Regions from separate parts of the Erythrobacter sp. JB2-19 genome, predicted to be linked through region 1. Evidence: predicted binding sites of a transcription regulator. Region 1 holds the regulator's gene; the other holds the start of a gene.
What was found. Region 1 encodes LexA, which represses DNA repair genes until DNA is damaged. Its sites were predicted from a motif close to GTTCCNCNCTTGTTCT; they were not measured.
Positions count from the first base shown of each region.

Region 2: the regulator LexA is predicted to act here: its motif matches at 2,029-2,044, upstream of AC0V6O_RS08830 (ATP-dependent helicase).

Region 1 covers NZ_CP200290.1:1,603,797-1,614,284, reverse strand. The annotation lists gene AC0V6O_RS07650 (sensor histidine kinase) at 1-804, shown strand, start outside; gene AC0V6O_RS07645 (hypothetical protein) at 835-1,044, opposite strand; gene AC0V6O_RS07640 (citrate synthase) at 1,069-2,355, opposite strand; gene gltX (glutamate--tRNA ligase) at 2,416-3,831, opposite strand; gene AC0V6O_RS07630 (ComEC/Rec2 family competence protein) at 3,860-4,930, shown strand; gene AC0V6O_RS07625 (ComEC/Rec2 family competence protein) at 4,855-6,075, shown strand; gene lexA (transcriptional repressor LexA) at 6,108-6,809, opposite strand; gene AC0V6O_RS07615 (hypothetical protein) at 6,942-7,199, opposite strand; partial or broken gene AC0V6O_RS07610 (molybdopterin molybdotransferase MoeA) at 7,266-8,083, opposite strand; gene moaC (cyclic pyranopterin monophosphate synthase MoaC) at 8,140-8,613, opposite strand; gene trpC (indole-3-glycerol phosphate synthase TrpC) at 8,829-9,614, opposite strand; gene trpD (anthranilate phosphoribosyltransferase) at 9,626-10,488, opposite strand, start outside.
Region 2 covers NZ_CP200290.1:1,851,594-1,862,081, forward strand. The annotation lists gene AC0V6O_RS08815 (pseudouridine synthase) at 1-736, shown strand, start outside; gene rsmD (16S rRNA (guanine(966)-N(2))-methyltransferase RsmD) at 733-1,320, shown strand; gene AC0V6O_RS08825 (hypothetical protein) at 1,357-1,713, opposite strand; gene AC0V6O_RS08830 (ATP-dependent helicase) at 2,055-4,373, shown strand; gene AC0V6O_RS08835 (hypothetical protein) at 4,420-5,049, shown strand; gene AC0V6O_RS08840 (hypothetical protein) at 5,158-6,153, shown strand; gene AC0V6O_RS08845 (DUF7282 domain-containing protein) at 6,233-6,760, shown strand; gene AC0V6O_RS08850 (DEAD/DEAH box helicase) at 7,094-8,575, opposite strand; gene AC0V6O_RS08855 (hypothetical protein) at 8,743-9,399, opposite strand; gene AC0V6O_RS08860 (FAD-binding oxidoreductase) at 9,553-10,488, shown strand, end outside.

The sequences.
Region 1 (10,488 bases):
CTGATCCCGCTTGGCCCAGCAGCAGAGGCTCCGCGTGGGTTTGAGCTGCTGCTGACCTCTGAAGAGCCGCTGGTCACCGAAGTTATCGCCGCAGGCGGCGGAAAAACGCGGGAGGACGCACATATGGAGCTGATCGGCAGTGCGCTGACCCCTGCTTTGCGTCAGCCGATCGCGCGGGTGATCGCCAATGCAGAGACAATCAAATCCAAGCTCGCAGGCCCATTGCGCGATGAATATGCCGAATACGCCGGCAATGTCGCCTCAGCCGGCAAGCACCTCAACGCGATGCTGGAAGATCTCGCCGACCTGCAAGTGGTCGAAAGTGAGGGTTTCAAGATTGCGCGCGAGAAGGTCGACCTGGTCGATGCGGCGCGGCGCGCAGCTGGCATACTGGGCGTGAAGGCGCAGGCACGCAACATCACGCTGGCCTTGCCGGACGAAGGCTCCAAGCTGGTTGTCATTGGCGAGTTTCGCCGTGTGCTTCAGGTTCTGATCAACCTGATAGGCAATGCGATCATTTATTCACCCGACAGCAGTACGATTACAGTCAGTGTCGATGATAATGACAAGCAACCGGACCACGCCAGCGTCACGGTGGCCGATCAGGGTCCCGGTGTCGCAGCAGCGCAAACAACGCAGGTTTTTGATAAATTTGAACGGCTTGGCCGGGAGAATGATAGCGGCTCGGGCCTCGGTCTCTACATCTCACGGCGTCTGGCGCTGGCGATGGACGGTGATTTGTCGCTGGAAAGCCAAGCGGGTGAGGGCGCACGCTTCACGTTGAGCTTGCCGAAGTCAAAATAGAGAATATCAGGCGCGCTCGCAGCAGAGTCATTACCTGCGAATGCGCTCAGCCGCCCACAAAAGCAGCGCACCAATCAGTAATGTGATGAGACCGTAAAGCGCCCATTCGGGCTTTGCGAGCATGAAGCTGTCTTCGGGCCAGTTCAGCACGCCGGCGCCCTGCAAAGCCCACATTCCGCCGGAGAAAACGAGCGCGGCACCAAACACCTGGAGCACCAATCTTGCGATAGTGCGTCCCATTGATGCCGCGCTCCTCTATCTCGCTTAGCGTTTGTCTAGCGGCACGTAGTCGCGGGTCGTCGGGCCAGTGTAAAGTTGACGCGGACGGCCAATGACCTGGCCTGGATCGGAGATCATTTCGTTCCACTGCGCCACCCACCCAACGGTGCGCGCAAGCGCGAACAGGGCGGTGAACATAGTGGTCGGGAAACCGATCGACGAAAGGATGATACCGGAATAGAAGTCCACGTTCGGGAACAGCTTCTTTTCCTTGAAATAATCGTCATTTAGCGCGAGTTCTTCAAGCTGAAGAGCCGTCTCGAACACAGGGTCAGTGACGTTCAGCGCTTCAAACACTTCACGCAAAGTCTGTTGCATCACAGTCGCGCGCGGATCGTAGTTCTTATAGACTCGGTGGCCAAAGCCCATCAGGCGGAACGGATCGTTCTTGTCCTTCGCGCGCTCGATATAATGCGGGATACGGTCAGGCGAACCGATTTCCTGCAACATGTTGAGCGCCGCTTCGTTGGCGCCGCCATGTGCCGGGCCCCACAGACAGGCGATGCCTGCTGCGATACAGGCGAACGGGTTTGCGCCTGAAGAACCAGCCAAACGCACAGTTGAGGTCGAGGCGTTTTGCTCGTGATCGGCATGCAGGATGAAGATACGATCCATCGCTTTTTCGATCGCTGGGTGCACCTCATATTCCTCGGCCGGAACACCAAAGGTCATGCGCAGGAAGTTACCGGTGTAGCTGAGGTCGTTCTTCGGCTGCATGAAAGGCTGACCGACGGCATATTTGTACGCCATCGCTGCAATCGTCGGCATTTTCGCGATCAGGCGGTGTGAGCTGATCGTGCGGTGCTCTGGATCTGAGATGTCGGTGCTGTCGTGATAGAATGCAGACAGAGCGCCAACGACGCCGCACATAATCGCCATCGGGTGTGCATCGCGGCGGAAACCCTGAACAAACTGGCGTAGCTGATCGTGCAGCATGGTGTGCCGCGTGATCGTGTAATTGAACTCTTCCATCTCGGCGGCATTGGGCAGCTCACCATTGAGCAGGAGATAGGAGACTTCCATAAAGCTGGAATGTTCGGCCAGTTGGCCGATGGGATAGCCACGGTGCAGCAGCACACCTTCATTCCCGTCGATATAGGTCAGCGCGCTTTCACAGCTTGCGGTTGACTTATAGCCAGGATCAAACGTGAACGCGCCCGTTTGGCCGTACAGTTTGCGGATGTCGATAACATCGGGTCCAGTGCTGCCTTCGAGCACAGGGAAATCGTAGGTTTCCCCGCCCAGCTCGAGCTTTGCCTGCTTGTCTGCCAAAACCTATCTCCTCAATTCTATTGTGCCACCATTGACCGCCAGCTTTGCCAGCCCTCGGCCTCAGGCAGCTTGCGCGTTCAATCGCGCCAAAGCTTCTTCCCGTCCCAACAGGACCAGAACGTCGAAAATACCGGGCGAATTCATCGTTCCGGTGAGAGCTGCACGCATAGGCTGCGCGAGCTTGCCAAAGCCCAGCTCGTGGGCCTCAGCCAGTGCCTTCGTAGTGGCTTCGAGGACCTCACTTGTCCAGTGATTTTCCTGCGATAATGCTTGCACAACAAGCGAAAGCCGCGCCTTGCCATCCGCGTCGAGCGATTTTGCCGCCTTTTCGGTCATCTTAAGCGGGCGCTGCGCAAACAAAAAGCCAGCCCCATCAGCCAGTTCATCAATGTTCTTGGCGCGCACTTTCAGCACTGGCATGGCTTTGGTCAAAAGCTCCAGATTGGCGCCGCTTTCGATCCGGCCCATCGCTAGTTTCGCCAGCATCGCGTCATCCGCCTCGCGAATGTAGTGACCATTGAGGCTTTCCAGCTTCTTCAAATCAAAGCGGGACGGGCCTTTGCCGACACCACTAAGGTCAAACAGCTCAATCGCTTCTGCACGGTTGATCTCTTCCCGGTCTCCATGCGCCCAGCCAAGCCGGAGCAGATAGTTGAACAAGGCATCAGACAATATGCCCATGTCATCGCGGTAGGCCTCTACACCTAGCGCCCCGTGGCGCTTAGACAGCTTTGCCCCATCCGATCCATGGATCAGGGGAATGTGAGCATATGCCGGCTCCGGCCAATCGTCCTCAACAATGTCCATTGCATGATAGATTGGCAGTTGCCGAAACGCGTTGTTCAGGTGGTCATCTCCACGGATCACATGGGTCACGCCCATATCGTGATCGTCAACGACCACAGCCAGCATATAGGTCGGCGTGCCATCAGCCCGCAGGATGATGTAATCATCGAGCTCTTCGTTTTTGACCGAGACGGAACCTTGAACCTGGTCAGCAATGGTCGCCTCGCCCGATTGCGGCGTCTTCAGACGAACTACGTAAGGCGCCCCTTCCGGCGCTTCGGACGGATCACGGTCGCGCCAGCGCCCATCATAGCGCATAGGCAGCTTCTTCTCGCGTTGCTCAGCACGCATGGCCTCAAGTTCATCCGGCGTCGCAAAGCACTTATAGGCATAGCCCGCATCCAGCAGCTTATGCGCCACCTCTGCGTGACGATCCGCGCGCTGGGATTGGAATACCGGCGCGTCATCATAATCGAGACCGAGCCAATCGAGCCCGTCGATGATCGCATCAATCGCCTCCTGAGTGGAGCGCTTGCGATCTGTATCCTCAATCCGCAGCAAGGCCTTGCCGCCGTGATGACGGGCGTAAAGCCAGTTGAACAAGGCCGTACGCGCGCCGCCAATATGCAAAAAGCCCGTAGGCGAGGGGGCAAAGCGGGTAACAATCGCTTTTGCGCTTTCGCTTGCCATAGCCAGTGAATTCCTTTTCAAGTTGCACATGGGCCAAGAGGGGGCGCCAAATGTGCCGATTGGCGGCGGAGCTGGTGAAAGCCCCAATGCCAGTGATGTTGCAGTGCAGCGCCATTGGCGCAAGGCCCCGGCTTTGTCCAGTATTGGGTCCAGCAGTGGCCAGGGCATAGCATCCAAAATTGAAGGTTTTTTGGCTGGGTCCGGTTTCGACCGTGCGCCATGGATCGCCGTGCTGTTCGCGGCCGGTATTCTATCATGGTTCGCACTTAGCTCGCCGCTGCAATGGGCGGTGGGGATCGGGTTTGGATTGCTGCTAGCCGTCGCGGGGGCCGCAATCTGGCGCGGGATCGAGGACCGCGTTTTGCTGAAGCAGACGATGATTGCCGTCGGACTGGTCTTTGCCGCTGGGATTGCGACCATCTGGATGCGTTCAGAACTGGTCGGCGCGGAGCCAATTGAACGCCCAATTGTTGAGCGCGTGCAAGGCTTTGTCCTCGAACGCGAAGATCAACCCTCTCGCGAACGGATCCGATTGGTCCTGGCCATGCGAGATGCGGAAAATGGCGAGAGCCGCAAGATCCGGATCAATGTGCCGCAGGACAAGGTCGTGTCCGGCCTGACCGAGGGATCGGTGGTGCGACTGAGGGCGCGGTTGATGCCGCCTGCCTCACCGATGTTGCCGGGCTCATACGACTTTGCCAGAGCCGCCTGGTTTCAAGGCTTAGCCGCCACTGGCACCTTGGTCGGTAACATCGAGCTGATGGAGGGCGGGCGTGACACTGGCGCTATCCCAAAGGTTCAGCGTGTGCTTTCCGCCCACGTTCGCGAACGGGTGGATGGCTCAGCGGGCACGATTGCGGCGGCTTTTGCGAGCGGCGACAGGGGCGGGATTGCCGAGGCCGACGAAATCGCGATGCGCGATGCGGGCCTAACCCACTTGCTCTCGATCAGCGGGCTCCATGTCAGCGCCGTCATTGCCGCAGCCTATTTGGTGACCCTGAAATTGCTAGCTCTGTTTCCCCCGTGGCGCTGCGCGTGCGTTTGCCGATCTTCGCGGCCGGGGCAGGGGCGCTCGCAGGGGTTGGCTATACACTGCTGACGGGGGCAGAGGTGCCCACAGTCCGCAGCTGTGTTGCGGCGATGCTCGTGCTGATCGCGCTGGCCATGGGCCGCGATGCATTGTCGCTCAGAATGGTGGCGATGGCAGCTATCTTCGTCATGCTGCTCTGGCCGGAATCGGTGGTTGGCCCAAGCTTTCAGATGAGTTTCTCCGCCGTAATCGCAATTGTTGCCCTCTCAAGTTCCGCGCCGGTTCGCGCTTTCCTGGCGGCACGGGAGGAGACGTGGCTGCGGCACGTCGGGCGACGGGTCATCATGCTGTTCATTACCGGCCTGGTAATCGAGATCGCGCTGATGCCGATCGTCCTGTTCCATTTCCACAGGGCAGGGGTCTACGGCGCTTTTGCCAATGTAATCGCAATCCCATTGGTGACCTTCATCTCCATGCCGCTCATCGCCTTCGCCTTGTTCCTTGATCTGATCGGGCTTGGCGCGCCTGCTTGGTGGTTGGTGGAACGCTCGCTCGAACTACTGCTTGCGATTGCGCATTGGACATCCAGTCAGCCCGGTTCGGTTAAGCTGATGCCGCAGATGAGCAGACTCACCATCGCGCTGTTTGTGATTGGTGCTCTTTGGCTTGCACTATGGAATGGCCGTGCGCGATTGCTCGGGTTTGCGCCGCTTGCGGCGGCTTCGGTAATGCTGATGGTAACGCCGATCCCTGATGTCCTGATTGGGCGTGATGGCCGCCATGTCGGTGTAACAATGGATGACACGCTGTTGTCGCTGCGCAATTCACGGTCGTCCTATGCGCGCGACAACCTGCTCGAACTCGCCAGCGTGTCTGCCGATCCGATCCCTATGGCAGAATGGCCCGGCGCGCGGTGTTCAACCGAGTTCTGCCTGCTCCAGATTGAACGCGGTGGCCGCGACTGGACCATACTGATGGCGCGTAATCGGGAGCTGATCGAGGAGCGCGCACTGGCCGCAGCCTGCGCCAGAGCAGATATCGTCGTGGCTGACCGCTATCTGCCGTGGTCTTGTAAGCCCAAATGGCTCAAGGCCGATCGCGGGTTTCTGCAAAAGCACGGAGGGCTGGCGCTTGACCTATCATCCGAGCGGATCACCAGTGTCGCAAGCACTCAGGGCCAGCATGGGTGGTGGCGCGGGAAAGCTGACGACTAGCCAGCCATCCGCGCCACCTATTCACATGAAACTCAATGGTAGCGCCGCAGAAGGCCCGCGAGCTTACCCTGAACCTGCACTTCGCCCGGTTGATAGACCTGCGCATCATAGGCGGCATTAGCCGGATCAAGTCGCACGGTTCCGCTGTCGCGGTGGAGGTATTTGAGCGTGGCTTCCTCGCCGTGGACGAGAGCCACCACGATTTCGCCATCCCGCGCCGCATCCGTACGCTTAACCAGCGCAAAGTCGCCGTCGAAGATGCCAGCCTCGATCATCGAATCGCCAGACACCTCAAGCGCATAATGCTCACCCGGTCCCAGCAATGCCGCCGGCACTGGCAGGCTACTCTGCCCCTCCAACGCCTCAATCGGAGCGCCTGCCGCAATCCGGCCATGCAATGGCACCTCGATCACGTCATTCGCAGGCTCCGGACTGGTGTCATTCGCGCTGGGCATGGATGTCGCCCGAGAGACCACATCATTGGCCGCAGCAGCGGCAGCGCGCGGAGCAGGCGTTGCATCCTCAGGCTGCTTAATGACCTCCAACGCGCGCGCCCGATTGGGCAGGCGCCGGATGAAACCACGCTCCTCCAAAGCCGAAATCAGCCGGTGCACACCCGACTTGCTCTTTAGATCGAGCGCTTCCTTCATTTCTTCAAAAGAGGGGGAAATTCCCGTCTCTTCAAGCCGCTCTTGGATAAAGCGGATCAATTCGTGCTGCTTTGCCGTCAGCATTACGATAGTCTCCCTAAAACAGGTCGATCGCCCCAGCGCCGGTTAGGGTGGCGAGGGACCATTTCGCGCACCAATAACGTGAACGAATACGGAACAATTAGGAAACTTCGTTTGCCGAGTCAAGCCGGCGAGTCACGCAATGCCGCCATTCTCGAGGGTTAATGTGGTCACGAACTCTCCTGCGCTCGCCGCTTCCGCGCCTTCCCGCCGTACGATAAGGCAATTCGCGGCCGCTAAGGCCGCGAGCGCGCTGGAGTCTTGAGAGCCGGCCCGGTGCACCGTACAGCCATCGTGCACAGCGCGCAGGAACTCCCGCCGTTTGCCAATCGCTGGCAGGTCCTCTCCTAGGGGCAGCGTCAGCCCCGAGGGCAGGGGGGCAGCAGCGCCCATGGCCGCACGCACCAAAGGCAGCGCAAACAGGAAGCACGTTACGAAGCTGGAGACGGGATTGCCCGGCAGGCCGAGGATCACCTGCCGCGCGCCATCGGCGCGTTCCCGTGTTGCTACCATCAGCGGCTTGCCGGGCTTGATCGCGACTTTCCAGAACGCGATTTGTGCGCCCCACGCCTCCAGTGCAGGCTGGATGAGGTCATGGTCACCCACCGATGCGCCGCCGGAGGTGATGAGGATATCCGCATCCTCTGCCTTTGCCAGCGCGCTTGCCAAGGCGCTGTGATTGTCCGCCACCGGGCCTATCCGCGCCACATCACACCCCAGCGGGCGCAGCATGCTGGCGATCATCGCGCCATTGCTCGCAGGGATCTGGTCAGCGCCGCATTGCTCTGGATCTGCGGCCAATTCATCCCCGCTGTCGAGCACGGCCACACGCGGGGCCTCGCGCACGCTGAGCCGCCCGTGGGCTGCCGATAGCGCGAGCGCGAGTTGTCCAGGCCCAATGCGGGTTCCCGCCCTCAAGACCGTGTCACTTTCAGCAAAGTCGAAGCCCTGCATCCGCACATGCTTGCCGGGCGGGGGCGTCTCGCTGGCGGTCACGAGCGCGCCGTCCACATCTGCATTTTCCTGGATCAGCACGCGGTCCGCGCCCCCGGCATATGTGCCCCGGTCGATATCCGCACACATTCGCCATTGGAGAGCGCACCTGCGAACGGCGCTCCTGCACGGCTCTCTCCCACACGCTCCCAAGGGCCATCACCAGCAATCGCATAGCCATCCATAGCCGACAGATCGGCCGGTGGCTGAGTCCGCCGAGCGTTGAGATCCTCCGCTAAGTAGCGTCCCAGCGCCTCCTCCGCAGGCAACTCGCACGTTGCCATCTGCGGCGCGAGCTCCAGCAGCTGAGCCTGAGCGTCTTCCAAGGTCAGCAGCGCGCTCAAAGCTCAACCTTCCAATGCCCGCTCTTGCCCCCACGTTTCTCGATCAGGCGCACCTCGCCGATCACCATGCCCTTATCGACCGCCTTGGCCATGTCGTAGATCGTGAGCAGCGCGGTCGACACCGCGACCATCGCCTCCATTTCAACACCGGTTTTGCCGGTAAGCGAGGCGCGAGCGGTCGCCCGGATCGCGTCTTCTTCGAAGGTGAAGTCGAGCTCCACCGCGTCCAGCGCCAGCGGATGGCACAAAGGGATCAGATCGCCCGTGCGTTTCGCCGCCATGATCCCGGCAATCCGTGCGGTGCCCAGCACATCGCCCTTGGGCGCGTTGCCATCGCGCACGGCGGCTAGCGTCTCTGCGTTCATCGCGATGCGGCCAGAGGCGATGGCGACGCGTTCGCTCGCGGCCTTGCCGCCGATGTCAACCATGCGGGCCGCACCATCTTCGCCAAGATGGGTCAGCTTGCTCATCGCTTCGCTCCCTTCGCTTCATCGTGCGTAGAGCACGCTTGGAACACCTGGAACACAGTCCAGGGGTTTAAAACCAATCGATCACAGGCGCCGCTATTGATCGAATTTATCGATAGATACGATTGAGCCGCGCCGGATCTGCACTTCGTCGAAAAAGCCATACCTATCTTCTGCCAGCTTTGAGAGATGTAGGACAGGCCCTGTACAGAAGCCGCCTATCCGTTGAGCAATTTCCGCGTCGCCGCCGCCACATCATCCGCCCGCATCAGGCTTTCCCCAACCAGAAAATTGCGCACGCCCGCACGCGCGAGCCGGGTGCAGTCCTCATGGCTGTTGATCCCGCTTTCGCCAACGATCAAAGCGCCTTCCTGGGCGAGCGGAGCAAGCCGCTCTGTTGAAGCCAGATCGGTGGTGAAAGTCTTGAGATCTCGATTGTTCACGCCCACCAAAAGCGATTTGAGCAAATGCGCGCGTTCCATCTCTGCCTCATCGTGCACTTCGACCAGCACATCCATGTCATGCTCACGCGCTGCCGCCTCGATTTCCTGCATTTGAGCGTCTTCTAGCGCCGCGACAATGATCAGGATCGCATCTGCTCCGATGGAACGGGCCTCGGCGCATTGCCATGGATCGACCATAAAATCTTTCCGGAGCGCGGGCAGTTTGCAGGCGTTTCGCGCCTCAATCAGAAAATCCTCATGTCCCTGAAAATAGGGCATATCGGTGAGCACTGATAAGCAAATCGCACCGCCAATCTCATAGTCGCGCGCATGGTCCGCCGGGAGAAAATCCTCGCGGATAACGCCCTTGGAGGGAGAGGCCTTTTTGACCTCCGCGATCAGACCAAAGCCGGATTTGCTCGCATGGCGCAATGCCGATTCAAACCCGCGCACCGGGCTTTGTTCGCTTGCCCGGCTTTCCAGATCAGCAAGAGAAATGGCGGCTTTTCGCGCATTCACTTCGCGGCGCTTTGTGGCGCAAATTTCTTCGAGTTTGTTCATGGTGCCGGAGCCTACTTCGCCAATTCGATCCAGCGGGCAAGCAATTGTTTCGCTTTACCACTGTCCAAAGCTTCCGCCGCCATGGCCGCGCCGTGCTCCCAGCTTTCGGTTTCTCCAGCAACAATCAGCGCCGCAGACGCATTGAGCGCGACCGCATCACGATATGCACTCGGTGCGCCATCAAGCAACGCCTCTAAAGCTTTTGCATTGTGCGCTGGGTCGCCTCCTCGGATGGCTTCCACCGGTGCGTTTGGCAGGCCTGCCAAACTTGCATCGACACGGCGCATTTCGAAATCGTCGGTCGTTACATCGGCCAGCTCGTTGCCGCCTGCCAGACTTAGTTCGTCGAGTCCTTCATCGCCCGAAACGATAAAGGTTCGCTCCGTGCCCAATCGCGATTTCGCTTCGGCGTAGATTGGCACATAGGCGGGCCGAGCAATGCCAATCAGCTGGCGATTGACCCCTACAGGATTGGATAAAGGCCCCATCAGGTTAAAGATCGTGCGCCGCGCAAGCCGCTTACGGATGGGTTGAATACGCCCCATTGCCGGATGGTGATTGGGCGCAAATAGGAAGCAAATACCGATCTCGCCCAAGGTTTTTTCCGCAGTCCGGCCCGCTGCTTCCATATCAAGGCCGAGCACTTCGAGTGTGTCAGCAACGCCGGCCTTAGATGATATCGCCCGATTGCCATGACGCGCGACCGGAACACCGCATGCCGCAACCACCAGGCCAACGGCGGTCGACACATTCAGTGTGTGATGGCCATCACCTCCGGTCCCGCAGACATCGATCGCATTATCAGGCCCATCAACCGGGATCAGCCGCGCCCTTAGCGCCCGCGCAGCCCCTGCGATTTCTTCTGCGGTTTCAC
Region 2 (10,488 bases), 250 kb from region 1:
TGCCAGCCGCCGCGAGATTGAACGGATGATCGATGATCGCCGCATCACACTGAATGGCAAGCCGGTGGAAACGCCCGCTACCTTCCTCACCAACCTGCGCGGTGTCGCCGTCGATGGCAAAGCGGTCGGCCCGATTGAACCATCGCAGCTCTATGCCTTTCATAAGCCAACCGGGCTGCTGACGGCGGAGCGTGATTTCACTGGCCGAGCAACGATTTATGATGCGCTGGTCAATGCCCTGCCCAAGGGTACGCCGCGATTGATGCCAATCGGCAGGCTCGATCTGAACACCGAAGGGCTGCTGCTGCTCACCAATGATGGCGGACTGAAGCGCCAAATGGAGCTGCCCGCCAGTGGCATACCCCGCACCTACCGCGCGCGCGCATTCGGCGACGTCTCGCAGGAACAGCTCGAAGCTCTGGCCGAAGGCATTGAGATCGATGGTGTGCGTTACGGATCAATCAATGCGAACAAGGAACACGGCGGCAAAGGCGGTGGCCGCAATCAATGGATCGAAATGACCATTACGGAAGGCAAGAACCGCGAAGTTCGCCGGGTGCTGGAATATCTCGGTCTGGAGGTCAGCCGCCTGATCCGAACCGCCTACGGACCGTTTGAGCTGGCTGATTTGGGACGCGGCCAGGCCGTGCGTATTCGCAAGGGCGATCTTGACCGTTTTGTCAGCACGCTGAAACAGGCGCGTAAGCAAAATAAGCAGGATAATCAGAGCCAATGAGGATCATTGCAGGCGAATGGCGCGGGCGCAAAGTTACCGCCCCTAAAGGCGATGCAACCCGGCCAACGGCTGACCGGACACGCGAAACGTTGTTCAGTATGCTGGGCAGTCGCCTGGGCAGCTTTGAAGACCTACGCGTCGCAGATCTGTTCGCCGGGTCCGGCGCTTTGGGCCTCGAAGCGCTCTCTCGCGGGGCCGCGCATTGCCTATTTGTAGAACAAGATCGCGCAGCGCTCGACACGCTCCGCGCGAATATTGCGGCGCTGGGCGCGAGAGACCGCGCCGATGTGCAAGGCGGCTCTGTCATGAGCCTGGGACCGGCGCGTGCATCGTATGATTTGATTCTAATGGACCCACCCTACTTTACAGGCGCGGGAATGGTCGCGCTGGACCGGTTTCAACGTCTCAATTGGATTGGCCCAGCCACCTGGATCGCATTGGAAGTGGCAGCCAAAGAAGACGTCTCGGTCAAGGGATTGGAAATCGAAGCGGAACGGCGGGTCGGCAAAGGCAAACTTGTGCTGTTTCGCGCAAATCCACCTCAGGCAGAGGACACTGCACCTCCCGCCGCTCGCTCCAATTGATATGATCGGCCGGACTTGACCGATCACACCTTACTCTCAGCCTTCTGGTGGCGGCGCGTCTGCCGGTTCACCTTCGGAGGCCGGTGCAGGCTCCGCTGCACCTGATGCGCGCGCTTCAATCACCTGCCATGTCGATTCGCGGTCCGGTCCGCTCATGGAGGTGATCAGCACCCGATCCTCGTCCGACAGGCGCCAGAACAGCTCCTGACGATCAGGCGAGAGTGTCCAGTAATATCCGCGCGTCTCCATTGGCCACGTGTCATAGGCGGCCTGCTGATCAGGTGGCCAACTGTCATAAGCGGCCGTTTGATCAGGTGACAATTCGGTGGATGTGGATGGCGCTGCTTCGTCCTGAGCCAGCGCGGTTGAACCAATTGGAATTGCTAATGCCATCAGGCCGGCACTGGCAAAAAGTGAAAAAGACTTACGCATGGGAATCTCCATTAAAGTTGTCCCAAGCGCTAACGAACGCGACCCGCTTGCCCGTACGAGTTCCCCTCTTGAGCAAGCCCCATTCTTATGGCGATGGTTTTGTCCCATGCGAAGGCTTTGGCCGAGCACGCAGCGCGTCCAACGCACGGCTAAGCGTCATGCGTGGCGAAAGCGCGATGGGTTGAGAATGGCTCGCAAATAGTACGCTTGGATTGCACATTTCCCTCAAGAAGAGGCGTGCATGAACGAATATGCGTGCTTGCGGGGCGCGATCACGTTCTCTACTTGTTCACAGCATTGTTATGACAGAACCCCACGCCATACCCGCCAACGCTCCGCCGCCCGACAGAGCACCGATCCCGGCCTATGCCGCGCAATTGAACGCGCCGCAGCGTGAGGCTGTGCTGACGACAGAGGGCCCAGTGCTAATGCTGGCGGGGGCTGGCACTGGCAAGACAGCGGCGCTAACCGCGCGGCTGGCGCACCTGGTCGCCACCCGGCGCGCCTACCCCAGTCAAATCCTGTGCGTGACCTTCACCAATAAGGCCGCGCGCGAGATGCGGGAGCGGGTTGCGCGCCATCTGGGCGAAAGTGTTGAAGGTATGCCGTGGCTCGGCACGTTCCATTCGATCTGCGCCAAGATGCTGCGCCGTCATGCGGAGCTGGTTGGCCTGCAATCCAATTACACCATCATCGACACCGACGATCAGCTGCGCTTGTTAAAGCAGCTGATCCGGGACGAGGATATTGATGAGAAGCGCTGGCCTGCGCGTCAGCTGGCGGGATTGATCGACCGCTGGAAGAACCGCGGGCTGAACCCCGGCGATCTCGATGCCGGGGATAGCGAGGCCTTTGCCAATGGCCGGGGGCAAGCGATGTACCGCGCCTATCAGGATCGGCTGATCGCGCTCAACGCCTGCGATTTTGGCGATCTGCTGCTGCATATCCTCAATATCTTCCGCAAGCATCATGATGTGCTGGCCGACTATCAGCAGCGCTGGAAATATATCCTTGTTGACGAATATCAGGACACCAACGCCGTCCAATATCTGTGGCTGCGCCTGCTGGCTCAGGAGCATAAGAACATCTGTGTCGTCGGCGATGATGACCAGTCGATCTATTCATGGCGCGGGGCGGAAGTTGCCAACATCCTGCGCTTTGAAAAGGATTTCCCCGGCGCGCATGTGGTCCGGCTGGAGCAGAACTATCGCTCCACCCCACATATTCTTGGCGCGGCCTCTGGCCTGATCCGCGCCAATAGCGAACGACACGAAAAGACGCTTTGGACCGAGGTGAACGCAGGCGACAAAGTGAAAGTCGTGGGCGTTTGGGATGCGCCAGAGGAAGCCCGCCGGGTCGGCGAAGAGATCGAACGTCTGGAGGGCGAAGGCGCACCGCTCGACCGGGTCGCCATTTTGGTGCGCGCGCAATATCAGACCCGCGAGTTTGAAGACCGCTTCATCCAGATCGGCATCAACTACCGGATCATCGGCGGCTTCCGCTTTTATGAGCGGGCCGAAATTCGCGACGCCCTCGCCTATCTCCGGGTAATTGCTCAGCCGCAAGACGACCTCGCCTTTGAGCGGATTTACAACCAGCCAAAGCGCGGACTTGGCGCAAAGACACTGGAGAAAATGCACAGCCATGCGCGACGCACTGGCATGCCGCTGGCCGCTGCCTCGCTCGATCTGGCTGACAGTGACGAGCTGCCCGCGCGCGCGGCAAACACCATTGGCGCGCTCATGCGGCAATTCCTCAGCTGGCGCGAAAGCGCGGATGAGCTGACCCCGGCCGATCTACTGCGGCTGGTGCTCGATGAAACCGGCTATAACGACATGCTGCAAAACGAGCGCAGTCCAGAGGCCGCTGGCAGGCTCGAAAACCTCTCAGAGCTCGCTCGCGCGATGGAGGAGTACGAGACGCTCGGCGATTTCCTGGAACATGTCAGCCTGGTGATGGACAATGATCGCAGCGATGATGAAGAGACCATCACGATCATGACGATCCACGGGGCCAAGGGTCTGGAATTTGACCATGTGTTCTGCGTCGGTTGGGAAGAAGGCGTGTTCCCATCACAGCGCTCTCTCGACGAAGGCGGCCTCGCCAGCCTGGAGGAGGAGCGCCGCCTCGCTTACGTCGCGATCACCCGCGCCCGGCGCAAATGCCACATCTTCCACGCCGCCAACCGTCGGATTTACGGCCAATGGACCAGCTCGATCCCCTCGCGCTTTATTGAGGAATTGCCCGACGAACACATCGATCAGGAAACAACCATGACCGGCGGCGCATCCCTGTGGCAGGCCAATTGGAGCGAGCAGGACGACCCGTTCGCCCATGTCGCACAAACGCAGCCGGGCAAGGCGGAAAATCGCGGCCCCGGATGGCAGCGCGCACTTTCCTCTGGTTATGATACCAAGCCAAAGCGCATGCGCGAGAACACCCGTTCCGCCGCCAGTTTTGCCGCCAAACCGCGCAGCGACATCACCATCGGCGCAATGGTTCATCACGAGAAATTCGGAACCGGCTGTGTGACCGATCAGGAAGGCAACAAGCTGGAGATCGAGTTCGAGGAGTATGGCACAAAACGCGTGCTCGACAGCTTTGTGAAACTGGCTGGGTGATCCGGTTCATCTTCGGACGTATTAGAATGGGGGTTAGTCAAAAGCGATGAGAATTGTATTTTGGCTCCTCGCCCTCTTTGGGCTCAGCGCAATTGCCTTTGTTCAACTCGGTCCAGAGCTAATGACACGCGTGGATTCAAGGCATCCGATTCTGGCATCCGGAATGCCACCCCAAATTGAGCTCATTGAGAGCATCGCCACAAAAAATGGGTGGGAAATTTCGTGCACTGGAAGTGCAGGCGAAACGACGGTTGTAAGGCTGCTCCCGAGCTTTTCGTTGCCTTTGCCAGCGTCTTCTGACGATCTCTGGGACGAACTAACACCTGTGGCAACTTCGTTGAAAAACGATTCTGGTGACAACTCGGAAGAGACATCATGCGATCTCCCTGCGAACCATTTCGAGCTCTCAGTCGATCCGGAAGATGGGCCAATGGTAATCGGCGTAGGTCCGCGAGATTATCTTGAACCATTTCTGAAAATAGCAGAGCAGTGCGATGTCCGCGGAGCGAAAATTGCTCCAATAGAGGCTGAGGAACAGCGCATCTTTGAAGGCGAATTACCCGCCGGCTCGTTGGGCTTGATTGTCGACCCCGCGCAGGAAGCAAGAACAGGCCCGATCATGTGCTTGGGCCTTCTTTCTCACCGCCTTGAGCAATCGACCGATCCGGAAGAGTAAAGTCGAACCTGCATTCTCCAGGCTCTCGCAACACACGATGCGTGAAATCGCATTGGCACCGCTTCGCCGTTATATTATCCACTGCACACACAGCAGGAGGAGCCGATCATGCGAGCATTGCCTAAGCCAATAGCGAGGGGCCTGCCCCTGCTGCTTCCCTTGGCCGCTATCGCGTTGGCCAGGTTTCTCACCTTCACACCTTGGGCACAGGCAAATTCAGGCTGGGCCGCCATCCTTTTCGCCTGGATTGTCGCCGATGCGCTGCTGCTCGCCCTGATAGCAAAGGCGGACGATCACAAGCCTGCGTTCTTCCAGGTGATCGGTGCGCTATCCATAGCCAGCATTGTCGTTCTGATCGGTGCCTCTGCACCAGTTCGCGCAGAGTACTTTGCGCTTTCGCACGTGTTGATCGCCGCCAGTGCTACCCTCGCCCTCTATTTGGTGATGTGCGCGCTTCGCATTGTCTCCGCCTACCGCGAAACCGGGTCGATCATCGCCGGCTTTGAGCGCGTCTTGCCAAAGCCATTGGTCAAACAGGTGGTGACAGAATCAAAAATGCTGAGCCTCGGCCTGCTGCGCTGGGGCGCGCCTGTCGATGTGCCCGCCGGAGCGCGCGCATTTGCCTATCACACCTACCTCACACCGATGATTGCCACGTTCCTGGTGCTTCAACTGATCGAGATCAGTGTAGTTCACTTCCTGCTGATGCTGTGGAATCCAACGGTCGCTTGGGTACTGCTCGCACTGAGCATTTGGGGCGTGATCTGGACGATGGCACAGCTCAAAAGCTTCCGCATCAATCCCGTATTGCTAACGGAGGACAGCGTGCGGGTGCGCAGCGGAATGCTCTATGATTTTGAGATTTCGCGCGGCTCGATCGAGTCAACTCATACCAGTTTCACGAGCGAGGAGTTGGAGAGCAAAGAGGTCTTGAACCTCGCAATTATGTCCTCGCCCAATTGCAGTCTGCGCCTGAAACATCCGATCAGCGTTCCAACGCTTTTCGGCCGCACCAAGGCAATTTCCGGCGTGGCGTTGCGATTGGATGAAAGCGCCGCGTTCCTAGCCGAATTGGCGAAAGATCATGAACCCAAGAGCGCCTAGGTTCGCTTCCAACTTCCTCTATGGTTCAGAATGTGCCAGACTTCAGACAACGGCCTTCGACATAGGGAAAATTATGATCATGCTTAAATCTGTACTTGGCGGCGCGGCTCTTATCGGCGTCTCGCTTACCGCGCCGCTGGCCACCGCTCAGGAGCAGGCCAATCCCGGCGGCATCGTGCTGGGCAATGGCGAAGCCAATTGGATCATAGTCGAAGATTTAAAGCTAGCTGAGGAGCAACGCCCCTACACCGAACAGCGGATCACCAATCGGACCAGCGCGGTGCGCCGCGGTGATGGAACAACGCTGACATTCTCAGAGGTTCATATCGACGGCGATGGCTGGCTGGTCATGCATCCGTTTATCGATGGTAAGCCCAATGGCGACTATGTCGCGGGCTACACCCACATCAAAAGCGGTACCAACAAAGATGTGACGATCACTCTCAATCCCACACCGGAAAGCGGCGCGATGTATATCGTGATGCTGCACAGCGACAGCAACACCGACGGCGTGTTCGATTTCGTTTTCGTCGACGACACCAATGTTGAGGACCGCGCCGTCTTTGAGGGCAATCGCATGATCGCCCACGCTGTGGCGGTGCCCTAGGCCGAAAAGCCTTAGCCCATATTGAGAAAGCCGGGCTTTGGACCGTTCCATTCGCTCGCTCGCGCTGGTTCATCGTCTTCAGCGCGGCAATGTGAACCCCTAAAACGAGCTCGCTTGAGGTCTTTGACCAAGACGACCTTACTCAACTTAATATTCTTGAACATTCGAGCACAAAAAAGCCCCGCGCGCGTTTCCGCGGCGGGGCGTGTAGTGCAGGTTCGATGCTCGAACCTCGGGTCGCAAAGGCTTCATACCAACCAATTGCACCGAGGAAATGGGTAACCCCACCCAATTTTCAAAAAATCTACAAGGGTGCGGAGCAATCCGCGCTTCTCAATCCTTGAAGCCCATGTCGAGGAAGCCGGGCTTTGGACCGTTCCACTCGCCCGCTGGCACTGGCTCATCGTCCTCGTCGCGGCGGCGGCGTCCGCCCCGGCTGCGCTTTTCTGCCTTCTCAACGCGTTCTGGTCGTTCTTCACGTTTGGCGCGTTCCGGGCGCTCTTCACGATCTGATCGCTCTTCGCGGGCGCGGCGCGGTTTGCGCTCTTTCTTTGCCTCGCGCGGTGCGTCCTGCGTATCACCGTCCTCGTCACGCTTTCTAGAGCGAGAGCGGCGGGCGGGTTTTTCCGATTTCTCAGGCTTTTCGCCCTCATCATCGGAGGATTTCGATGCTTTTGGATCAGCAATCTCAACGCGAACGTCGTCTTTGCCAAACACCGGGATTGTGTTCTTGGTCAGCTTCTCGACATTGTCGATCGCCTCTGCGTCGGATTTCGTCACAAAGGTGAACGCCCGGCCTTTTGCCCCGGCGCGGCCCGTGCGGCCGATCCGGTGGACATAATCATCCGGATGCCACGGCGTATCATAGTTGAAGACGTGGCTAACGCCTTTAATATCGAGCCCGCGAGCGGCCACATCAGAGGCGACCAAGATATTGATATCGCCCGACTTAAACCGTTCTAGCTCTTTCTGGCGCGTGTTCTGATCAATATCGCCGTGGATCTCTCCACTGCGGAAACCGTCGTTCTGCAGCTTCTTATTGAGTTCGCGAACGGTCATTTTCTTGTTTGAAAAAACGATCGCGGTTTCGACCAGATCGTTGCGCAGCAGCCATTGCAGAGTGGACAGCTTGGCGCGCTGCTCCACGTTCACCTTAAAGGCGGTGATATCTTTGTTGGTGGTCGCTGCACGGGCCGTCTCAATCCGCTTGGGATTGGACAGAAACGTCTTCGCCAATTTTGCAATCGGCGGCGGCATGGTCGCTGAAAACAGCATGGTTTGCCGGGTTTCCGGCAGTTTGGAACAGATGAACTCGATGTCCGGAATAAAGCCCATGTCGAGCATCCGGTCCGCTTCATCAATGACCAGCAATTCGCAGCCATTGAGCAGGATCTTACCGCGCTCAAACAGGTCCATCAGGCGGCCTGGAGTCGCGATCAGAACATCGACACCTTCGTTCAGCGCTTTGAGCTGATCCCCCATTTGGACGCCGCCGATGAGCAGCGCCATTTTCAGGTCGTGGTTCTTGCCATATTTCTCGAAATTTTCTGCAACTTGGGCGGCAAGTTCGCGTGTGGGCTCAAGAATAAGTGAGCGCGGCATCAGTGCGCGGCGGCGGCCACTGGCCATGATGTCGATCATGGGCAGCACAAAACTGGCGGTCTTACCCGTGCCGGTTTGCGCAATGCCGATGATGTCTTTCATCATCAGCACGGGCGGTATCGCCTCTGCTTGGATGGCAGTGGGCTCAGTGTAGCCTGCGTCTTCGACGGCTTTGAGCAATTCAGGTGAGAGGCCGAGATCGGCGAAAGTCATTATAAGCGTGTTTTCCGGATATAGCGGGCAGCTTGCTCGCTGCCGGTCAAAATCTCACATGAACCCTTCATGCAAGAATTGCTGCGCCAATCGCCGAAACTGGCCGTAAAGTCAAGGAAATGGGCGCTTGGCTGGACGGCGAAGCCACGCCCGGCGCTGTGCGGCAGCTAGTCTTTGACGGCCACCAATTGCCGCATGCGTTCAACTTCGCATTTTGAACCAGCGCGCGATTGCAACTTGTCTCGCGAGACGCACAGCTTTCCGTCATCGTTCTTCTCGACATAAAAGCCGGAATAGAACTCACGGGCAAGACAGGCCTTTTCAAGGTTGAGCGAGATGATCCGGCGGTCACGCAGGAACAGCAGCAGACGATTGCCCCGCCCGGTTTGCACGCCCGCGATGTCTTCCACCGCAAGGCATTTGTCCATCTTACGCTCTTCATAGCGGGTGTTGAGCCCCTGGCGCGGGAGGTCGGCCAGCAATTGGCTGCCCCGGCTCGGGCGCTTAGGCGAAATGCGGATGATCACCCGCTGCTCAATGCGCACTTGATGGGCGGTGTTGGTCTGCTGCCACGCGTTCAGCGGATTGGCGGAAACGGGAATGTCAGACTGACTGCGCGTCTTTGCCGGCGATTTGGCCAGCGGCGGTTTCTGCTCATCGCTCAGCGCATTGGACGGGGCGACATCGGGCGCCTGAGTTTCAACCGGAACCGGCGAAAAAGGCGCAGGAGCCGCATTGGCAACGCCCGTGCTTTGCGAGGCGAGCGCGGCAAACAAGGTGATTGGCAACGCAATTGGGGCCGCGAATGCGAGCATGCCTTGCATGGTCTGGGCCTCCTAAAAAGTGTCGCTCACCCCCCTGTGGGCTTGCTCGATTGGACGCGTTTAGCATCTAGAATTGAATGGCGGCTTAATTGATTGTCAGTTTGATTACAAAACTCTGGAGCATTCGCATCGCTGTGTGGCATAGCGCGCGCAATGACGGACCACGATAAATTCCTCGCCGCAGCGGCGCAATTGCTCGGGGCCAAAGGCTTCACGCAGGACAATGATGCGCTGGAGCCATGGCTGACAGACTGGCGTGGGCGCTACACCGGGCGGGCGCTCGCTCTCGCTTCACCTGCCTCAACGCAGGAAGTGGCCGAGCTGGTCAAACTGTGCGCGCAGCATTCCATCCCCATCGTTCCCCAAGGCGGGAACAGCGGCATGTGCGGCGGCGCAACCCCGGATGAGAGCGGTGCGGCCATTTTGCTGTCGCTGCGCCGTATGAACACCATCCTCAGCATGGACGCCGATGCCGGCCAGACCGTGTGCGAGGCGGGCGTGATCCTGCAAACCCTACACGAGGCCGCTGAGGCCAAGCAGATGCGCTTTCCCCTGACGCTCGGCGGTAAGGGCTCTGCGACGGTGGGCGGGCTTGTCTCCACCAATGCTGGCGGCACGCAGGTGCTGAGGCATGGGACGATGCGCGCTCAGGTGCTGGGGCTGGAGGCAGTGCTGCCCAATGGTGAGATTTTTGACGGGCTGACCGCGCTTAAGAAAGACAATCGCGGGTTTGATCTCAAACAATTGCTGATCGGATCAGAGGGGACGCTGGGCATCGTCACCGCCGCGAACCTGCGCCTGCTACCCCAGCATCGCGGGCGGATCGCCGTATGGGCGGGCCTATCCAGCATCACGGCGGCTCGCACGCTGCTGCGCCATGTAGACCGCGCGCTGGGCGACACGCTGGAGGGCTTTGAGGTCGTGCCTGATCACTGCCTGATCAACGTTCTCGATCACCTGCCCGATGCACGCTCTCCGCTGAGTCAACGCCACGCGTGGTATGCGCTTATCGAGTTCGTCTCCACCGCCGAGGATGCAGACGCCTTGCGCGAGCAGGTCGAGACTATTATGGCCGACGCATTCGAGCAG